2 regions of the Shewanella sp. DC2-4 genome follow, and region 1 is predicted to be linked to the other one. Evidence: riboswitches for the same ligand, from Rfam matches in the RefSeq annotation. Region 1 holds a riboswitch; the other holds the start of a gene.

Region 1 (4,896 bases):
CTCGATGAACTGTATCAACAAGAGGGCGAACGCTTAGCGGCGTATTGGCAAAACCCTTGGCAAACTCCGCCGCCTAATGGTGAAACTATGGCAAGTTTTGAGTCGCGGGTGAATGGGACGATTGACCAGATACTCGCCGCCGAGTTTGAACGATTGACCCTTGACTCACATAAAATGGGTAATGAAAACAGTGCCATTAATGAAACCGCTGATAATATGCCTGCCACTCAAGTCTGGGTCGTGACCCACGGCGGGGTGATCCGTCACTTAATGGCGCGTGCCTTAGGGGTTGAACGGGCGGTGGGGTTTTATAGTCAACTCGATTTACCCGTGGCGGCCGTGGTGAGGATTAATGTGCTGCAAGATGAACAGGGTGCCTGCTATTGGCGTTTAGATTGGCCGAGTGGGCGCAGGTGTTGAGGCCTTATTTCACGACCTAGGCGCTATGGTGTAGGCGTGATCGTTTGGCGAGAATAAGCTGATATGAAAATATTCTGATTTAAACAGCATTGCCTAATGGGATAGATGTAGGATAATGCTTTTCCCTGACGTTTGAACGAGATAGCGTATTACATGCGCAATGAGTGATAACGTCGCAGAAATAGGTGTTGGGAATAGACTCTCTTTGTTCGAATCGCTCCGTTGTTTTAATTCACAGTGGCGTTGTTAACAAAGAGCATATCAACCCAAACATAATAGGGAATCGGGGAGCTGCTCGTCAGTCAGCCCGAACTGTGCCCGCAACTGTGAGTAGTTTAAAGAAGCACCTAGATTCTAGAGCCTAGCTCCTTCTTTTCTACAAGTCAGGAGACCTGCCTATTTCTGTTATCGCTGCGTGCAGCCTTAGTTCTCGAGCGGGTGACTCGAGGGAGCAGATGACAATGTGCACAACCTTTTTTTATACAGGTTTGGACTCGATAGGAGCGCCGCTTAGGTGAAACTTTCCGCAATCCAAACTAACAGCCCCGTGAATGACACTAACCCGTCATTGAGCCCGTCAGTCGCGCTCAATGTGAGCCAGTTGAGCTGGTGTATCGATGGCAAAACCATACTTTCCGATATTAACTTTACGCTGCCAACGGGGCAGATGCTGGGGCTGATTGGCCCTAACGGTGCGGGCAAGTCTAGCTTATTGCGCTGTTTGTATCGGTTTGTTCGCCCGACTCAGGGCAAAATTACCCTTTTTGATCAAGATATTGAGCGCTTGTCGCCCAAGGCGTTTGCCTGTCGCGTCGCCGTAGTGCAGCAGGATACACCGCACTATTTTGACCTCACCACAGAGCAATTGGTCAGCATGGGCTTAACGCCCCACAAGGGCATGTTCGATACCAATTCGAGCTGTGATATTGAACGTATTGCTAAGGCTTTAGAGAAAGTCGGCTTGAGCCATAAGATGCACCAACAATATGAACACTTATCCGGCGGTGAAAAGCAACGCGCCTTGATTGCCCGCGCCATAGTGCAGCAGCCGCAGCTTTTAATCCTCGATGAGCCAACTAACCACCTCGATGTGCGCTATCAAATTCAAATCCTCGAATTGGTGCGTAGTCTTGGCATCAGCGTGATTGCCTCTATTCATGATCTTAATTTAGCCAGTGCCCTGTGCGACAGTTTGTTGTTGATCCATAACGGGGAAGTCAGCGCTATGGGGACGCCAACCGAAGTATTAACCGAGGCGCGAATTGGCGATGTGTTTGGCGTGTGTGCTCAGGTATCGCCCCATCCACAACATAAAAAGCCCTTAATCAGCTATTTTTATGGTTACCACCATGTAGATCATGGCCTGAACGAGCGAGGCGAAGGTGGATGACTCAGGGGGGTAAACAATATTTCATCTCATATTTGGGGCGTATCGTGACACCGTTGACGAGACAACAACTGATGCTGCTCGTATTAGGTATCATCACTTTGATAACGCCTATTGCCGCAACGAGTTTTGGTGCGGCAAACATCAGTTTTACGGATGTTATTCAAGTGTTTATCAATAAGGCGACGAACCTCACTCAAGCCAATGGCATGACTGAGCGCATTGTGATGGAGCTCAGGCTACCGCGCATTTTACTGGCTTTTGTGGCGGGTGCGGGTTTGTCACTGGCGGGCAGTGTGTTGCAAACCGTGACTCGCAATCCGCTCGCCGATCCCTATTTGTTTGGCATTAGTTCTGGCGCGTCCTTTGGCGCTGTGGTGATGTTGACCTTATTCACTGGCTCTGGATTTTTTGATAATGCGGGCATGGCGGTACATTCTGGGCTTTTTAGCGGTTCGGGTGCCTTGTCTGGATTACTTTGGTTTAGCTTGCCCTTGGGCGCTTTTATTGGTGCGAGTTTGTCGGTGTTGATAGTGCTTGCTTTGTCAGGCTTAGGGCTTAATAGTCAAGTGGAGCGCATGCTGCTCTCTGGTGTGGCGACCTCCTTTATGTTCGGCGCATTAACGAGTCTGCTGCTGTATTTCGCCAGTCCGCAGGCGACAGCCTCTGTGCTGTTTTGGAGTTTAGGCAGTTTTGCAAAGGCCAGTTGGTCCTTGTTAGTACTGCCGACACTGGTGATTGGTGCGAGTTTATTCATTATTTTAGGCATGAAACGGCAGATCATGGCGTTGCAGGCGGGGGATGAAACGGCGCATACCTTAGGGGTGAATGTGCCTAAGCTGCGGCTCAATATGTTGCTGCTCTGCTCCTTGATTACCGCTATTTTGGTGGCTACCTGTGGCGGTATCGGTTTTGTCGGGTTAATGATCCCCCACACAGTGCGCATGCTGTTTCCCGGTCGTCAGCCGATTTTATTAACGGCGCTGGTGGGCGGATTATTTATGGTGTGGATTGATGTATTAGCGCGCTGTTTATTGGGTAATCAAGAGTTGCCCGTGGGTATTATCACGGCCGCCATAGGTAGCATGTTCTTTTTGCTGATTTTGCGTAAGCGTAGAGTCATGCCGTAAATACAAGGTCATGCCGTAGGCACCTAGTCAGGACGTAAACCCAGAGTTAAGTCGTCATCCTAGAGTCATGTCGTAAGTGCCGACTGACGGGATAATCAGTATTTCTGTTGATATCCCACCCGCGATTGGAAATGCACAATTGGACATGTTCGTCATAGACGCGGGATGCGTTGTGGTTATTTAATGTAGATTACAAAGTGGAGTGTGGATGTCTCAGTCAGCCGTATCTTTTCAAATAAGCCCTGTGAGTAAAGCGCAGGATCTGGTGATTCAGCAGAAAATTGATCTTAAGACTAAGCCGCCCGGCGCCTTAGGTCAGCTCGAATCCTTAGCCTTGCAGATTGCCCGCGTGCAAGCGACTGATTTACAACAAACGGAGCAGCCACAAACGGATGTGCTCAAAATAGTCCATCCAACCATGTTAGTGTTTGCGGGGGATCATGGCATTGCCGCAGAAGGCGTGTCGATTGCCCCTAGCGAAGTGACTCACCAAATGGTGCAAAACTTTGCCCATGGCGGCGCGGCGATTAACGTTTTTTGTCGGCAGGTGGGCTTTAAGCTCGAAGTGATCGATTGCGGTATGTTAACGCCAGTTGAAGGGGTTGAAGGTATTATCGATCAACGTCTTGGCGCTGGAACGGGGGCAATCCATTTAGAGCCCGCGATGACATTGGAAACCGTCGATAAAGGCTTTGCTATGGCGCGCGATTTGATTGAGCGTCACCATCAAGCGGGTTGTAACTTAGTCGCCTTTGGCGAAATGGGCATAGGCAATACCTCCTCTGCTGCGGCCATTATGGCGGCGATCATGCAGTTGGATGTGATTGATTGTGTCGGCCGTGGTACTGGCATTAATAGCGAAACCTTAGAACGTAAATTGATGCTGATTGAGCTCGCGTTATTGCTGCATCAAAGCGCCTTAACTGGACCTAAGTCAGTGTTAGCTTGCCTAGGAGGCTTTGAAATTGTGCAGATGACGGGAGCTATGTTAGCTGCCGCTGAATGTAAAATGTTGGTGGTCGTGGACGGTTTTATCGCGACAGCGGCAGCATTAGTCGCAGTGCAAATCGCCCCCAATGTGCGTGATTATTTGATTTTTGCCCATCAATCCGATGAGCAAGGTCATCTGCGAATGTTAGAATTTTTGCAGGCTAAACCTTTATTATCCCTAGGGCTGAGATTAGGCGAAGGTACGGGGGCGGCGTTGGCGTTGCCGCTTATTCAAGCCTCAGTAAATTTTTACAATCAAATGGCGAGTTTTAGTGATGCGGGGATTGAGGCTGTTGTATGATGTGCTCTGCTAAGTCGCTTATTTTACTTATTTAAAATAATAGCCTTTTAGCCAACCGTTTTAATTTTAAACCTTGCAGCAAGTGTGAATTCACTAAGGATGCTTTATGTCAGAACGCGAAAGCTGGCACAAAGAGATAGATTTATTTTTAGTTGCCATGGGCTATTTTACCCGCATTCCTATGCCTAAGTGGGTCGAAGTCGATAGCGATAAGTTGAATAAGGCCAGCCGTTATTTCGGTCTCGTCGGTCTTCTGGTCGGTTTGTTAAGCGCCATAGTGTTTTGGCTGACGCAGAACTGGCTCCCCGCCGGCGTTTCTGTTCTTTTAGCTATGTTGGTTGGCGTCTTGCTCACGGGCGGATTTCATGAGGATGGCCTCGCCGATACCTTCGACGGTTTTGGCGGGGGTTGGACGGCGGAAGACAAGCTGCGGATCATGAAAGACTCGCGCCTTGGCAGTTATGGCGCACTGGCGCTGATGTTGGCCCTGCTGCTGAAATGGCAGTTGTTAGTCGAGTTGGCGCTGTACGATCCTGTCGTGGCGGGTTCTGCACTTATCGTCGCGCACACAGTGAGCCGTGTGGTATCAGCCAGTATCATCTTTAGTGAAAAATATGTCCGCGATGACGAGACCAGTAAGTCTAAGCCGCTATCGCAACATCAAGGCA
Region 2 (4,896 bases), 160 kb from region 1:
CTGGTGGTGACGGCCAGTGGAACCAGCTCTGGATGGGCGAGAGCTAAAATGAGCGCAATAGCGTCGTCATGGCCGGGATCGCAATCCAGAATAATAGGGCGAGTCATACTGTTACTCCTTTAAACAGCGGTGATGAGTGCTTAGAATAGCATGCCATCAGTTAGGCGCTAGCCTGTGGAGGGGACTTGCAGAGTAAACTGTGAGCATTTTCGTCTTTTTATCAACAAGCTGCTAGAATTCTGCCCATTTTTGACACTAGGCGATGTTAGGTAAATCCATTCTCGCTCTGTCCGCTGCACAACATTGAATGACATATCCAAGCAAATACAAGGAAATAAGTAATGCTCACTTATCGAATCACTTGGCCTAAGGCTTTACTCGCGGGCATGGTTGCCATGCAGATCTCTGGCTGTAGCGATCCTCAACCTATGGCCGTTCTGGAAAGTAATAACGAGTCATTGCTGCAGTTTGATAACGGCAAATTGCTCCAACTTAAGGAAAATCCGAGTCCACAGTATCGCCATATTCCCTGTGATTTACCCGCAGTCGAGACTGTGGTCAACAACAGTTCGGCCTTTGCGGCGTTAACTAAATCCGGTGAGGTGATCACTTGGGGCGACAGTTATGCTGGCGGTGATAGCAGGGAGGTGACGGAGCAGCTTAAGCAAGTTAAGCAAATCGTCCCAGTTAAGGACGGGTTTGCCGCGCTACGTCAAGATGGCACTGTGGTTTACTGGGGTAATGTGGGGAAATTGAGCCTCGACAAAGCCCTGCAAAACCGCATGACCAATATTACCAAGTTGTTCGCTAATCAAGAGGCCATTGCGGCCCTTGATGCTAATGGCAAGGTACACACTTGGGGTTATGGCCCCTACGGCGGCAATAGCTTACATGTGCAGGATCAATTAGTTGATGTTGTCGATATCTTTGCCAGAGGACGCAGTTTTGTCGCCCTCAAAAAAGAGGGCAGTGCAGTGATTTGGGGGCAGGTTGAAGAGTCGACCAATATGAAAAAGTTACTCCCGCAGCTTACGGATGTAGCGAAGATCGAATATTTTCAACACACCTATGCCGCCTTGAAAAAGGACGGCACTGTGGTGAGTTGGGGTTGGCGCAGTGATGCTTACTCGATCCGCAGCGCCTTAAAGGATGTGGCGAGTATGACGGCAAACAATTGTGCCTTTGCGATTTTAAGTCCTACGGGGGATGCGCATTTTTGGGGCGATGGGATTAACTGTGGTGTCGATTGGATTAAAAAAACCAATATCACAGGGGTAAAAGAGATTATTAGCATTGGCTCAGGCTTTTTATTACTGCGGGATAAGGCCGTGCCGCAAATAGTGGCCGACGATACTGATTACGCTCATATGTTTGGGTTTCACTATGCCCAAGAGATTCTTGATAAATATTGGCAGGAAGGCAGCATCATTACTCGAGGGCCTGCCTCCTTTGTGTTTACGCGTCCCGATGGCAAAGTGGTGCCTGTTGGTTATCGCGCCAACCGTGAAAATGTGGAGAAGTTGATTGCACGTATTCCGCGACTCACTTGGTTAGATGGCGCAAATGACGGTTATGTTGGCATCAGCGAAAAGGGGGAGCTGGTCTCTTGGTCGATGAATTTGCCCATGTTCGACAAGTCGCCGGTACAACCTGCTGACTCGTTAGTGATTAAACCGCTGGATTTTACCCCCGTTGCCCAATGCGAAACTCCTGAGCAGCGTCAGGCGATTTTGAGCCAAGACAGACCAAAACCTGCGGCAAAAAACTGGGATGGCGTTTTCTAGCTCATGTGAGTTTTCTCGCTAATCTGAGATTGATGGACTTTCATCCGTATAGACGTCTATAATGCGCGCGCTCAGGTCTGATATGCTCTGAGCCTTGTTGGGCGTTAACAGGTTGTACGCCCTTTGAACCTAATTTTGAGTCAACCTTCTGTGGTGCTTGCGATGATAGCGTCGTGAGATAATCGGGAAGCCAGTGAAATTCTGGCACTGCCCCCGCAACGGTAAAAGGTGAGAGAGGACCGCGTTTGATTGGTGTGTTCAAGACAGAACCCGAAAGTCAGAATGTGAAAGGTCAGTCTCGTGTTAATCCAACTTTAATGGATTAACATAGCCTAAGTCCGGAGACCGGCCCTAAAGGTGTTTTTGAGATTTCGGTGGGCAGATCTCAAAATGCGATAATCACCGTCAGTATTTACGACTGAATTAACGGTATCGTGGCGTCAATGCCCCGTTTTCCTTGCAGGAGTTAAAGGTAAAATGGGAACAAATCCAACAAAAATCGCGCTGCTGATCGGCAGCCTTTGCAGTTTTTCAATTATCGCGCCCGTTATGGCGGCTGACGATACCAGCACAGCTAAAGTCGACGAGCATCTTGTCGTGATCGGCCGCTCTGATAAGACCCCGTTAAATATTGCCGCCAATGTGAATGTGATTGATGCCGCTGCGATTGAAATGAGTGGCGCGACTAATTTGACCGACGTCTTACGTGGTCAAAGCGGTATTCAAATTTCGGATAACAATATTGGAACTAGCTTTGCGATGCGCGGTTTTAGCGCCAGCACTGCCGTTAATAACACGCTGATTTTACTTGATGGTCGTCGTCTCAATAATATCGATATCGCCGCACCTAGCCTTAATGCCATTCCGCTTAATCAAGTGGATCGTATTGAAATTTTATCGGGTAGTGCAGGTGTACTTTATGGCGATCAAGCCGTGGGTGGGGTGATTAATATTGTCACTAAGTCCCCTGAAAATACTGGCGGCAGCGTGCAGTTATCTGGCGGTAGTTTTGATACCTATGAAGGTCGTGGTGATGTGTCTGGCGCGATCAACAAAGATTGGCGTTACTTTTTCACCGGTAGTTACAACCAAGGTGACAACTATCGCCAGCATAATGCCAACGAAACCGGCTCTATTCTTGGCCGCATTCAATATAAAACAGCCACAGACTCCTTCTTTGTTGAAACCAGCTACTACGATAACGATCGTGAAAATCCGGGCTCGCTTACTGAAAAGCAATTTAAAGACGATCCCCGTGCTTCATTAAATAAGGTAGAGTATGCCCACGAGATGACCACTGCGGCGCGAACGGGTTACCAGCATCAGCTTAATCAAAACTGGGCGCTGGCGGCGGATTTAGATTATAGCGATACCTTGGTGTCTTCTCTTAATTGGGGGGCGAACAGCCATAACACACGCTCACTGTTAATGTTTAGCCCTAAAGCGTTAGCGAATTACAGTACGCGTCAAGGCGAGCTAAACCTAGTCACAGGTTTAGACATCAGCCGTGGCAAGGCTGATTTTGACACTATGGCGCGCAGTAATGTGCAGCAAATGCAAAGCGCCTATCTACAAGCTACAGTGCCTTTAAGTCATACTTTAAGTTACGTTGTGGGTGGACGATATGCGCGGGTGACCGATGAGTTAGTCGATGGCAATGTTTATCCTAATGGCATGGATTTAGACGAAAATGCCCACGCATTCGAACTGGGTTTAAATTACCGCCCAACTGCGGAGCACAGACTCTATGTGCGCGCCGATGATAACTTCCGTTTTGCCAAAGTGGATGAGCAAGCTTATACATCGCCGGGCGTATTTGGCTTAAAGCCGCAAACAGGCCGTTCCTATGAGGCGGGTTGGGATTGGGCTGTCGCTAGTCAAACCCTGCGAGTCAGCCTATATCGTCTCGATTTAGAGGATGAAATTGTTTATGACTCGAGTGCAGTTAAACCCATAGGTGGAAATTTCAACGGTGCAAACGTAAATGCCGACGCTTCTCGTCGTTATGGCGCGGGTGCCGATTGGGATTGGCAGATCACTAAAGCGCTGCAACTCGGGCTAGAGTATAACTATACCGACGCCGAATTTACCGATGGTGCTAACGATGGCAAAGAGCTGTCTTGGGTGGCAAAACACACGGGACGCGGTTATGTCAGCATGGATTTTGCTGAGCATTTCCAAGTATTTGCCGAAGCTATCTACACGGGTGATCGTTTTATTGAAGGCGATAACGCTAATCAAGGTGATAAGCTAGCAAGTTACGTGCTTGGTAATTTAGCCTTGAATTATAATCGTGATGCTTGGCTTGCAAGTCTGCGTATCGATAATGTATTCGATAAAGATTATGTCAGTGCAGGTTATTACGGTGGCGATTGGGGGGATAGTTACTATTCTGGTCGAGGCCGTGATATTCGTTTCACTGTGGGCTACCGCTTCTAATTATTAATGAGCTATCTAATAACAAAGCCAGACTGAGTCTGGCTTTTTATTTTTTACGCTGAGTTCAAAGAATAAATCTTAAAATAGGTATAGTCTTGAATATCGTTTTAGTAGAGTGGTTTAATTGTCGTTATCTATAGTGTTAGCGGGCAGTCATCACTAAATAGGAGTAATTTATATTTTACTCTGCTGTTTATGGCTGAAATTCTTAGTATTTTAGGTATGATGTGAGCTGTAACCGAATCATCTTATTGTTAATAAACAGGTGTAAAGTGTCTTATGACTGATCTTGAGCAACAGGTTTTTACTCAAGTTAGAGCTATCATAGCGAACGAAGAGCAAGTGATTGGCCGCCGAGGAATTCTAATTCCACTCAAAAAAGCGATCCTTGCTGAAGGCGACATTCGTAATGTGATTGACATTATCTCGAGCGATCCCGCATTGGCAGCGCACATGCTTATGCGCAGTAATTCCGCACAGGCTGCTGTAGTGGAAAATCACAAAACTCGTTCGTTGAAAGAAGCTTTGATCCGCTTAGGTCAAGTTAATATCTATCGCTACGCTTTTACGTTCTATTTAAAAGAACGCCTCGATGAACTGCCACAGCCCTATAAAAAGTTGGTCCAAGGTTATTGGAAGCTGACTGAAGATATTGCAACGGATGCGGTAGATA

The links. A riboswitch is a leader RNA that binds a small molecule or an ion and turns the genes downstream of it on or off. The one in region 1 is predicted to bind cobalamin.
Region 2: another riboswitch for cobalamin. It lies ahead of HQQ92_RS02555 (TonB-dependent receptor); the one in region 1 lies ahead of HQQ92_RS03160 (ABC transporter ATP-binding protein).

What each region holds. Positions count from the first base shown of each region.
Region 1 is NZ_JABRVR010000002.1:585,077-589,972, forward strand. It holds gene HQQ92_RS03155 (histidine phosphatase family protein) at 1-420, shown strand, start outside; cobalamin riboswitch at 642-835, shown strand; gene HQQ92_RS03160 (ABC transporter ATP-binding protein) at 935-1,810, shown strand; gene HQQ92_RS03165 (iron ABC transporter permease) at 1,807-2,937, shown strand; gene cobT (nicotinate-nucleotide--dimethylbenzimidazole phosphoribosyltransferase) at 3,146-4,228, shown strand; gene HQQ92_RS03175 (adenosylcobinamide-GDP ribazoletransferase) at 4,335-4,896, shown strand, end outside.
Region 2 is NZ_JABRVR010000002.1:426,684-431,579, forward strand. It holds gene rihA (pyrimidine-specific ribonucleoside hydrolase RihA) at 1-107, opposite strand, end outside; gene HQQ92_RS02550 (hypothetical protein) at 342-1,784, shown strand; cobalamin riboswitch at 1,919-2,153, shown strand; gene HQQ92_RS02555 (TonB-dependent receptor) at 2,262-4,223, shown strand; gene HQQ92_RS02560 (HDOD domain-containing protein) at 4,503-4,896, shown strand, end outside.